Regions from separate parts of the Streptomyces sp. NPDC002776 genome, predicted to be linked through region 1. Evidence: riboswitches for the same ligand, from Rfam matches in the RefSeq annotation. Region 1 holds a riboswitch; the other holds the start of a gene.
The links. A riboswitch is a leader RNA that binds a small molecule or an ion and turns the genes downstream of it on or off. The one in region 1 is predicted to bind S-adenosylmethionine.
Positions count from the first base shown of each region.

Region 1 (5,086 bases):
ACCGGCACCTCCTTCGCGACCAGGTTCATGCCGTCCCGGATGGGGTTGACCAGGGCCACGTCGGCGAGCCGGTACGCGGCGAGGGAGCGCGCGAAGTCGTCCTTGACGTGCAGCACGACCGGAGTCCAGCCCGGGGTGCCGTACCGGGCGTTGATCTCGTCGGCGACCCGCTGCACCTCGGCCGTGTACTCCCGGTAGACGGCGAGGTCCTGCCGGGAGGGGTAGGCGAAGGCCACGTGCACGACCCGCTCGCGCCACTCGGGGTGGTCGTCGAGGAGCTGCCGGTAGGCCAGCAGCCCGCGCACGATGTTCTTCGACAGCTCGGTCCGGTCCACCCGGACGATCGTCCGGCGGCCCTCCCCGATCTCCGCGCGCAGCGCCGTCATCCGCTCCTCGACGTCCGCCTCGTGCGACCGGCGGCGCAGGAAGTCCGCGTCCGCCCCCAGCCCGTGCACCCCGACCTCGGTGTCCCCGAGCCCGCCCGCCAGCTGCGTGCAGCACGCGGTGAACGCGTCCGCCCAGCGCTGGGTGAGGAAGCCGAGCCGGTCGGCGCCGAGCATGCCCTCCAGCACCTCGCGCGCCACCCGGTCGGGCAGCATGCGGAAGTAGTCCACCGGGGCCCACGGGGTGTGCGAGAAGTGGCTGATGCGCAGGTCGGGGCGGAGCTTGCGCAGCAGCCCCGGCACCAGCGTCAGGTGGTAGTCCTGCACCAGGACCGCCGCACCCTCGGCCGCCTCGTCGGCCAGCGCCTCGGCGAAGGCCCGGTTGAAGCGGACGTAGTTCTCCCACTGCCGCCAGAACGCGGAGTCGAAGGTGGGCTCCAGCGGGGTCTGGTAGAGCATGTGGTGGACGAACCAGAGCACGGAGTTGGCGACGCCGTTGTACGCGTCCGCGTGCACCTCGGCCGGTACGGCGAGCATCCGCACGCCGTCCTCGCCCACCCCGCGCCGCACCGCCTCGCGGTCGCCGTCGGACAGCGCGGAGCACACCCACAGGGCACCGGCGTCCGGGCCGATGGCCGAGAGGCCCGACACCAGTCCGCCGCCCCCGCGCTTGGTGCGCAACGAGCCGTCTTCCTGCACTTCATAGGAGACCGGGCCGCGGTTCGACGCGACCAGCACCTGAGCGGCGCCGTACATGGAAGCCATGTGCTCCAACCTAGCCCGTGCCGTAAACGCTCAAACGTGCGATGCGCCGCGTGCGGCGTGGGTTACGCCACCTTGCGGGACGCGTACTCCGCTATCTCCGCCATCGGCGGCCGCTCCTCGGTGTCCACCGAGTACGTCCGCGGCTCGAAACCGTCCTCGCCGCGCTCGAACTGGGTGAGCGCGGGGCGGATGAGGTGTCCGCGGGCCAGCCGGAGCTGGGCCGTGCGGTAGATCGCGGCGGACATCCGGCCGAGCGCCCGGCCGTCCTGGTGCCGGTGCTTGCGCACCCCGACGTCGACCTGGGCCAGCGCGTCGAGGCCGGCCAGGTGCAGCGCGTCGACCAGCATGCCGAGCTCCACGCCGTAGCCGACGGGGAAGGGGAGCTGTTCCAGCAGGGCGCGGCGGGCGGCGTACTCCCCGCCGAGCGGCTGCACGAAGCCGGCGAGCTGCGGCCAGTGCATGTTCAGCAGCGGGCGGGCCATCAGCTCGGTGACCCGGCCGCCCTGGCCCGCCGCCTGCCCGAGCGGGCGGTCGTACATCGCCTTGACGAGGTCCACCCCGGGGTCGGTGAGCAGCGGGCCGACGATGCCGGAGACGAAGTCCGAGGAGAACTCCTTCAGGTCCGCGTCGATGAAGCAGACGATGTCGCCGCGGGTGACCAGCAGCGAGCGCCAGAGCACCTCGCCCTTGCCGGGCACGGCGGGCAGCCGCGGCAGGATCGCGTCCCGGTGCACGACCGTCGCCCCGGCCGCCGCGGCGACCTCGGCGGTGCGGTCGGTGGACCCGGAGTCGACGACGACGATCTCGTCGACCAGCGGGACCTGGTGCATCAGGTCGTGCCGGATGACGGCGACGATGTCACCGACCGTCTCCTCCTCGTCGAGCGCGGGCAGCACGACGGAGACGGACTGGCCCGAGCTGCGCTTCGCGGCCATGATCTGGTGGAGCGGGCGATCGGTCACCGACCAGGAGCGGGTGCTCAGCCAGCGCTCGACTTCTTCCAGCACGTAGGCGGCTCCTTCGCTTGTGATCCGCTGTTTGTGATCCATCTCGCCGTTCGGACGACTATCTCAACTGTCCCGGTCGTCGGTTACAGTCTTGAACAACGCGGGTGACCATCGCATGTCCTGGCCGGCCCGGCGTTCACAACTTCATACCGCTCATCCAGAGGGGCAGAGGGATACGGCCCGATGAAGCCCCGGCAACCCTCCAGCCGGTCTCGTTCACGCGAGGCTCCCGGCTAGGGAAGGTGCCAAATCCGTCTCACGGCGAGATGCGTCGTGAGGAAGATGAGGAGAAAGGGCCTCGCCTCACATGGCTGTGCAGACTGTCGCAAGCACCGGGAACACCACTGTCGATCTCGGTCCCGCCGCCGCCCTGAGCTGCCGGGAGTGCGGACACCGCGTCCCGCTCGGCCCGGTCTTCGCGTGCGAGGAGTGTTTCGGCCCGCTGGAGATCGCCTACGACTTCTCGGCGTACGACACCGAGGAACTCCGCAAGCGCATCGAAGCGGGACCCGCGAACATCTGGCGTTACGCGCCCCTGCTGCCCGTCCCCTCGGACGTGGCCGGCAAGCCCAACCTCAACCCCGGCTGGACCGCGCTCGTCAAGGCCGACAACCTGGCCCGCGAGCTCGGCGTGACCGGCGGCCTGTATGTGAAGGACGACTCCGGCAACCCGACGCACTCCTTCAAGGACCGGGTCGTCGCCCAGGCCCTGGAGGCCGCCCGGGCCTTCGGCTTCACCACGCTCTCCTGCTCGTCGACGGGCAACCTGGCCGGTGCCGTCGGCGCCGCCGCGGCCCGCGCCGGCCTCCGTTCCTGCGTGTTCATCCCGCACGACCTGGAGCAGGGCAAGGTCGTGATGGCCGCGGTGTACGGCGGCGAGCTGGTCGGCATCGAGGGCAACTACGACGACGTGAACCGCTTCTGCTCCGAGCTGATCGGCGACCCGGCCGGTGAGGGCTGGGGCTTCGTCAACGTCAACCTGCGGCCGTACTACGCGGAGGGTTCCAAGACCCTGGCGTACGAGATCTGCGAGCAGCTCGGCTGGCGGCTCCCGGACCAGATCGTCGTGCCGATCGCGTCCGGCTCGCAGCTGACGAAGATCGACAAGGGGCTGCAGGAGCTGATCAAGCTCGGGCTCGTCGAGGACAGGCCGTACAAGATCTTCGGCGCGCAGGCCGAGGGGTGCTCGCCGGTGTCGGTGGCCTACAAGGCGGGCCACGACGTGGTCCGGCCGCAGAAGCCGAACACCATCGCCAAGTCGCTGGCCATCGGCAACCCGGCCGACGGGCCCTACGTCCTGGACATCGCCCGGCGCACCGGCGGCGCGGTGGAGGACGTGACGGACGAGCAGGTGGTCGACGCGATCAAGCTGCTGGCCCGGACCGAGGGGATCTTCGCGGAGACGGCGGGCGGCGTGACGTTGGGCGTGACGCGCAAGCTGATCGAGAACGGCCTGCTCGACCCCGCCAAGACGACGGTCGTCCTCAACACCGGCGATGGCCTCAAGACCCTCGACGCGGTGGCCGGCACCGGCCTCACCGCGACGATCCGCCCGAACCTCGACTCCTTCCGAGAGGCTGGCCTCGACTCATGAGCGTCAAAGTCCGCATCCCCACCATCCTGCGCACCTACACCGGTGGTGCCGCCGAGGTGACGGCCGAGGGTGGCACCCTCGCCGAGGTCATCGCCGACCTGGAGAAGAACCACACCGGAATCGCCGCCCGGGTCCTGGACGACCAGGGCAAGCTGCGCCGGTTCGTGAATGTGTACGTCAATGACGACGACGTCCGCTTCGAGCAGGGCCTGCAGACGGCGATCCCCGACGGCGCCGGAGTTTCCATCATTCCGGCGGTGGCCGGCGGCTGATCGTTACCGTCGGTAAGGCGTATCACTCTGAGTTCATCGAATTGCCCTCTCCGTAAGACAAACGGAGGGGGCAATTCTGCTTGGTTGAGCGCGGTACAGTTGGGGAACCCGCCCCACTTCGCATGCCGGGCGCATATGAGTCCTGAAGCCCTATGCGACGAGAAGTAGCCAAAGTGTGCGCGCCTTTTGCGTCATCTGCTCCTTTTATGGGGCCCGACTTGCCCTGAGTTCGGGCGAATTCTCACTACATTCCGGACTGTGCGCGTCCAGAATTCTCGTCCGATTGACCTGTTGCAGACGGCAGTTGGACAGATACATTCAGCCGCGGTCGACGCGTTCCGGCGCACGCCCCCAAACCGTGGGGGGTGAGGTCTGACCCGGATCCGCGAAGTGCGGATCTGTGCAAGGGCCAGTAATAGGGGAGTTAGGCATGGCTCAGGGCACCGTCAAGTGGTTCAACGCGGAGAAGGGGTACGGCTTCATCGCGGTCGACGGTGGTGCGGATGTTTTCGTCCACTACAGCGCGATCCAGATGGACGGGTACCGCACCCTGGAAGAGGGCCAGCGGGTCGAGTTCGAGATCTCGCAGGGCCAGAAGGGCCCGCAGGCCGACATGGTTCGCGTATCTGCCTGAACGCGCGACCAACGAACCGCAAGCTACGTCTTCCGCTGAAGGGCTCGCACCAAGGGGACCCAACCCCCCGGGTGCGAGCCCTTCCGTGTGCCCGGCGGACCCGACGGCAACCGCATGAGAACCGCACACAGGGGGCCCGAAACCCGAGAGCCGCTTGCACTCGCCTACCCCGAGTGCTAATCATTGGCGTTAGCACTCTGAAGGTGAGAGTGACAACGAAGGACCGGGTCGGTGAGGCCCGCAGGCCAGGTGGGGCAAGGAACCACAGGCCGGCGAGCCGTCCGTCGCGGGCGCGGGCGCGGTCCGAAGGAATCACCCCCAGTCCTGGAGGGACCACTTCACATGGCCAAGATCATCGCGTTCGACGAGGAGGCGCGGCGCGGCCTCGAGCGCGGCATGAACCAGCTCGCGGACGCCGTGAAGGTGACGCT
Region 1 covers NZ_JBSFVG010000006.1:140,532-145,617, forward strand. Annotated here, with positions in the region: gene ACWD11_RS14830 (alpha,alpha-trehalose-phosphate synthase (UDP-forming)) at 1-1,148, opposite strand, end outside; gene ACWD11_RS14835 (glucosyl-3-phosphoglycerate synthase) at 1,211-2,155, opposite strand; SAM riboswitch class I at 2,306-2,444, shown strand; gene thrC (threonine synthase) at 2,463-3,749, shown strand; gene ACWD11_RS14845 (MoaD/ThiS family protein) at 3,746-4,021, shown strand; gene ACWD11_RS14850 (cold-shock protein) at 4,452-4,655, shown strand; gene groL (chaperonin GroEL) at 4,998-5,086, shown strand, end outside.

Region 2 (5,086 bases), on a different contig from region 1:
GTCCCAGATTCCGAAGCCGACCGTCGAGGAGTACAAGGAGATCACGAGCGGCCACGGCCACCACTGATCGCTGCGCACGCCACGCCACGGCGAAGGGCCCCGTCCGTACACCGGACGGGGCCCTTCGCCGTGCCCGGGGCTGGATAGGGTGGGGAGCGCACTCCTTTCGGGGTGCATCTCTGCTACGACACTCAGGAGCGGCCCCATGAGCGCTGTGACCCCCGCTGGAGGCGACACCGCGGCGGGCCGTTCCTGGCCCCGGTTGCTGAACGGCCTGCTGGAGGGGCGCGATCTGGGCGCCGACGACACGGCCTGGGCGATGGACCTGATCATGCGCGGCGAGGCGACCGACGCGCAGATCGCCGGGTTCGTGGTGGCCCTGCGGGCCAAGGGCGAGACGGTCGAGGAGATCACCGGCTTCGTCCGGACGATGTACGCGCACGCCCATGTGATCGAGGTGTCCGGTGACACCGTCGACATCGTCGGCACGGGCGGGGACGGCGCGAAGACCGTCAACATCTCCACGATGTCCGCGATCGTGGTGGCCGGCGCGGGCGCCAAGGTCGTCAAGCACGGCAACCGCGCGGCGTCCTCCGCCTCCGGTTCCTCGGACGTCCTGGAGAAGCTCGGGGTCAACCTGGAGCTGCCGGTCTCCCGGGTGCCGCAGGTCGCCGAGGAGGCCGGGATCACCTTCTGCTTCGCGGCGAAGTTCCATCCGGCGATGCGTCACGCGGGCGCGGCGCGCGGGCAGTTGGGCATCAGGACCGTCTTCAACGTCCTCGGTCCGCTCACCAACCCGGCCCGGGTGCGGGCGCAGGCGGTCGGGGTCGCCGACCCGCGGATGGCGCCGATCGTCGCCGGGGTGTTCGCCGAGCGCGGCAACTCCTCGCTGGTGTTCCGCGGCGACGACGGACTGGACGAACTGACCACCACCGCCACCTCCCGGGTCTGGATCGTCCGGGACGGCAAGGTCACCGAGGAAGCCTTCGACCCGCGGGACGTGGGCCTCGAACTGGTGCCGGTTCAGGCGCTGCGGGGCGCGGACGCCTCCTACAACGCGGACGTCGCGCGGCGGCTGCTGAACGGCGAGCCGGGCCCCGTCCGGGACGCCGTGCTCCTCAATTCGGCGGCGGCCCTGGTGGCGTTGCACCCGACCGGGGAGCCCCTGGCCGAGCAGATCCGCACCGCGATGGCGAAGGCGGCGGAGTCGATCGACTCCGGCGCGGCCAAGCGGACGCTGGAGCGCTGGGTGGCCGCCAGCAACGCCTAGCGGTCCCCGGTCGTCGTCCCGTGATCCGGACACGGGTTGCGGGACGACGATCACTTCCCCTAGATTTCCGTACCAGGTCATGAGTGACAGTCATGAGGCCCCGGCCGACTGTCCGGCAACCCTCCGTCCGTGGCGGGGTGCCCCGGGTGAGGACCAGGCCGTGAGCAGCAAGGCTCGCGGCAAGCGCGGACCCCTCGCGATACACCAGGGGTCCTGGGTCGTTCGAGGGAGCCTTCCGTGAGCAAGCGAATGCGATAGGGCCGCCGAGCCCCGCCTCCGCGCACCCCTTTCCCCTGCTTCTTCCCTTCTCTCACGGGAGCCCTCCATGTCTGTCTCCACCGCTGCCTCCGCCCAGACCATTTGTGCCCCGCTGCCCGTTCTGGGTCGGGATGTCACCGTCCCGCTCGTCACCGGCGGTGAAGTCACCTACGCCGCGCTCGACTACGCCGCCAGCGCCCCCGCGCTCCAGCGGGTCTGGGACGACGTGGCCGCCTACGCCCCGTACTACGGCAGCGTCCACCGAGGCGCCGGGTACCTCTCGCAGCTGTCCACCGACCTCTTCGAGAACGCCCGCCGGACGGTCGCCGAGTTCCTGGACTGCCGCGCCGACGACCAGCTGATCTTCACCCGGTCCACGACCGACTCCCTGAACCTGCTCGCCGCCGCCCTGCCCGCCGGCTGCCAGGTCTTCGTCTTCGAGACCGAGCACCACGCCTCCCTGCTGCCCTGGCAGGACGCCGAGGTCACCTACCTCGACGCCCCCCGCACCCCGCGCCAGGCCGTGCAGACCCTGGAGCGCGCCCTCGCCGCCCGCGACCCGTACGCCCCGGCCCTGGTCTGTGTCACCGGCGCCTCCAACGTCACCGGCGAGCTGTGGCCGGTGCGGGAACTGGCCGCCGCCGCCCATGCGCACGGCGCCCGGATCGTCCTGGACGCCGCGCAGCTCGCCCCGCACCATCCGGTGTCGGTCCAGGACCTGGATGTCGACTGGATCGCCTTCTCCGGGCACAAGCTCTACGCCCCCTTCGGCTCCGGCGTCCTGGCCGGCCGCGCCGACTGGCTGGTCGCGGCCGAGCCGTACCTCGTGGGCGGCGGCGCCAGCCGCAAGGTCAGCCGGCGCGCGGACGGGGGAGTGGACGTGGAGTGGCACGAGAGCGCGGCCCGGCACGAGGCCGGCTCGCCGAACGTGATCGGCGCCTACTCCATCGCCTCGGCCTGCAAGGCCCTCACGGAGGCCGGCTTCGACACCCTGGTCGCCCGCGAGCGGTACCTGATCGAGAAGGTCCGCCAGGGGCTCGCCGGGGTGCCCGAGGTCCGGATCCTCTCTCTCTTCGGCGACGACGCCCCGCGGGTCGGCGTGCTCTCCTTCGTGGTCGACGGCTGGAACAGCTCCCACTTCGCCGCCGCCCTGTCCGCCGAGTACGGCATCGGCGTCCGCGACGGTCTGTTCTGCGCCCACCCGCTGGTCCGCACCCTGCTCGGCAGCGACCCGGGGACCCAGGGCGAGTGCGGCGCCCCCGAGGCGGCACCCGGCGAGAAGTCCCTCAACGCCATCCGGGTCAGCTTCGGCGCCGGCACTCCGGACGAGCACGTGGAGCGTTTCGTGACCGCGGTGCGCGAGCTCGTCACCGACGGCGCGAAGTGGAACTACCGCACGGAGGACGGCCGTTGCGTGCCCGCCGTATGAGCTAGCTGTCCAGCCCCAGGGCGAAGGCCGCCTCCAGGTCGTGCTGGGAGTACGTCCGGAACGCCACGTGCGTGTCCGTGCCCTCCACGCCCGGGATCTTGCTGATGCGGCCGGGGATGACCTCGGCGAGGTCCTCGTGCTCCTTGACCCGGACCATCGCGATCAGGTCGTAGGTGCCGGTGACGGAGAAGACCTCGCTCACGCTGTCCAGCGAGGCGATCTGCTCGGCGATCTCGGGGATCCGGTCCACGCTGGTCTTGATGAGGACGATCGCGGTGATCACGGCTGGTTCTCTCCCTCGGGGGCGGGCGTCGCTGGGGCGGCCTTCACTCTAGTCGTACGGCCGAACCGCACCCAGGCGTAACTGCACCCCAGGCCGAAGCCCACGAGATGGGCCAGATACGCCACGCCGGGCCCGCTCGTGGCCCGGCCCGCGGCCAGCCACTGCAGGGTCGCCCAGAACGGCAGCACCACCCAGGCGGGCAACCGCACCGGCAGGAAGAACAGGAACGGCAGCAGGCTGGTCACCCTCGCCCGCGGGAACAGCGCGAGGCAGGCGCCGAGGACCGCCGAGATCGCGCCGGACGCGCCGACCAGGGACTGCTCGGAGTCGGCGTTGGCGGCCGCGTACCCCAGCAGGGCGAGATAGCCGCAGCCCAGATAGAAGAGGGTGTACTGGACGCGGCCCATGCGTTCCTCGGTCAGCGCGCCGAAGACGTAGAGGAAGAGCATGTTGCCCAGCAGGTGCACCCAGCTGCCGTGCACGAAGAGCGCGGTGGCCGGGGTGAGGGCGGCGCGCGCCCCGCCCTCGAAGAGTTCGGCCGGGATCACGCCCCAGCGCCGGAAGTAGGCCCGCTGCGCGGCGAGCAGTTCGTCACCGGTGCCGTAGGCCGGGTTCAGCCCCGAGGCCGGGCCGATCAGGAAGATCAGCGTGCACAGGCCGATCAGTGCGTAGGTGACCGGCGCGGACGGCATCCGCATGCCTCTGACGACCGTGCTGCTCCACTTGCTGATCATGACCACAGAGCATGACGTAAGGGGACGCAACGGACCGGACCGCCTCGCCGCTGTGGACGGCCGAGCGGCGGGTACCCGCCAGGCCGTAGGGTTACGAGCCACACGCACCGGGACTCCGGTGAGTCACCGACACTGGAAGGAAAGAACGGTCGCGATGACGGTTCCCCTGCCGACGGCCACCACGCGGTGGCGCTGCACGCTCTGCGGCAACCTCACCCGTTTCGATGTGACCCGCTCGTCGAAGGTCGTCGAGTACGTCCACCTCGACCTCGCCGGTGAGCCCAAGGTCGAGGAGCGCGAGGTGGTCAGTGAGACCATCGAGTCGGTGCGCTGCCGCTGGTGCAACGCCGTGGACCAGGTGGAACTCGTGGACAGGCCGGGCGCCGGCTCCTGAGGGAGCGGGCCCCGCTCGGGTGATCCCCCACGCCAGGGGGATCGCGCACAGGCGATGAGGTGAGACGGATGGTGGAGACCGCAGGCGGGGGGCCGGGCGACGGCGCCGCTGAGGTGCTCGACCGTCCGCTGCCCGACGGAGTGCGCCGCCGGGTCGTGCAGATCGTCTCCGACGGGTTCGGCGGGCTGACCGTCGGTGAACTGCCCGCCCAGCTGAGACAGTACGCCCGTTTCGCCCCGAACCGGCGGGTCAAGTTCGCCGGCAACGCCATGGCCGCGGCCCTGGAGACCGATCCGCTCTTCCGTCAGCGCATCGGGGAGAAGCTGAGAGAGGCCCAGCCGGAGCTCGCCGGCGCCCTCGACTCCGGCTCGCCGCCCCCGGCCGCGGATCCGCTCGACGTGGCGGCCGCGGCCTATGTGCTGCGGCCCACCGGCTGGGTCAAGCTGGTGACCGCGGCGGGCGAGGAGGCCCAGCGGGCCGACGCCGAGCGCGTCGACGAGGAGAGCCGGGCCGAACTGGAACGGCTGCGCGCCGACCTCGCCCAGGCCAGGGAGCAGATCCGGACCGAGACCGAGCGGCTGCGCACCGAGCTGGACGCGTCCAAGAAGGAAGCGGAATCGCTTCACCGCAAGCTGCGGGCGGCGCTCAGCGACGTCAAGCGCGGCGAGGCGGCGCTGCGCAAGGCGCACGGCGAGATCGAGGCCGTACGGGCGGAGAC
Region 2 covers NZ_JBSFVG010000002.1:411,600-416,685, reverse strand. Annotated here, with positions in the region: gene qcrB (cytochrome bc1 complex cytochrome b subunit) at 1-67, shown strand, start outside; gene trpD (anthranilate phosphoribosyltransferase) at 206-1,270, shown strand; SAM riboswitch class IV at 1,346-1,462, shown strand; gene ACWD11_RS06055 (aminotransferase class V-fold PLP-dependent enzyme) at 1,596-2,957, shown strand; gene ACWD11_RS06050 (Lrp/AsnC family transcriptional regulator) at 2,959-3,240, opposite strand; gene ACWD11_RS06045 (rhomboid family intramembrane serine protease) at 3,237-3,974, opposite strand; gene ACWD11_RS06040 (hypothetical protein) at 4,129-4,368, shown strand; gene ACWD11_RS06035 (NYN domain-containing protein) at 4,437-5,086, shown strand, end outside.
Region 2: it holds a riboswitch for S-adenosylmethionine, as region 1 does, so the genes downstream of both, ACWD11_RS06055 (aminotransferase class V-fold PLP-dependent enzyme) here and thrC (threonine synthase) in region 1, are expected to answer to the same signal.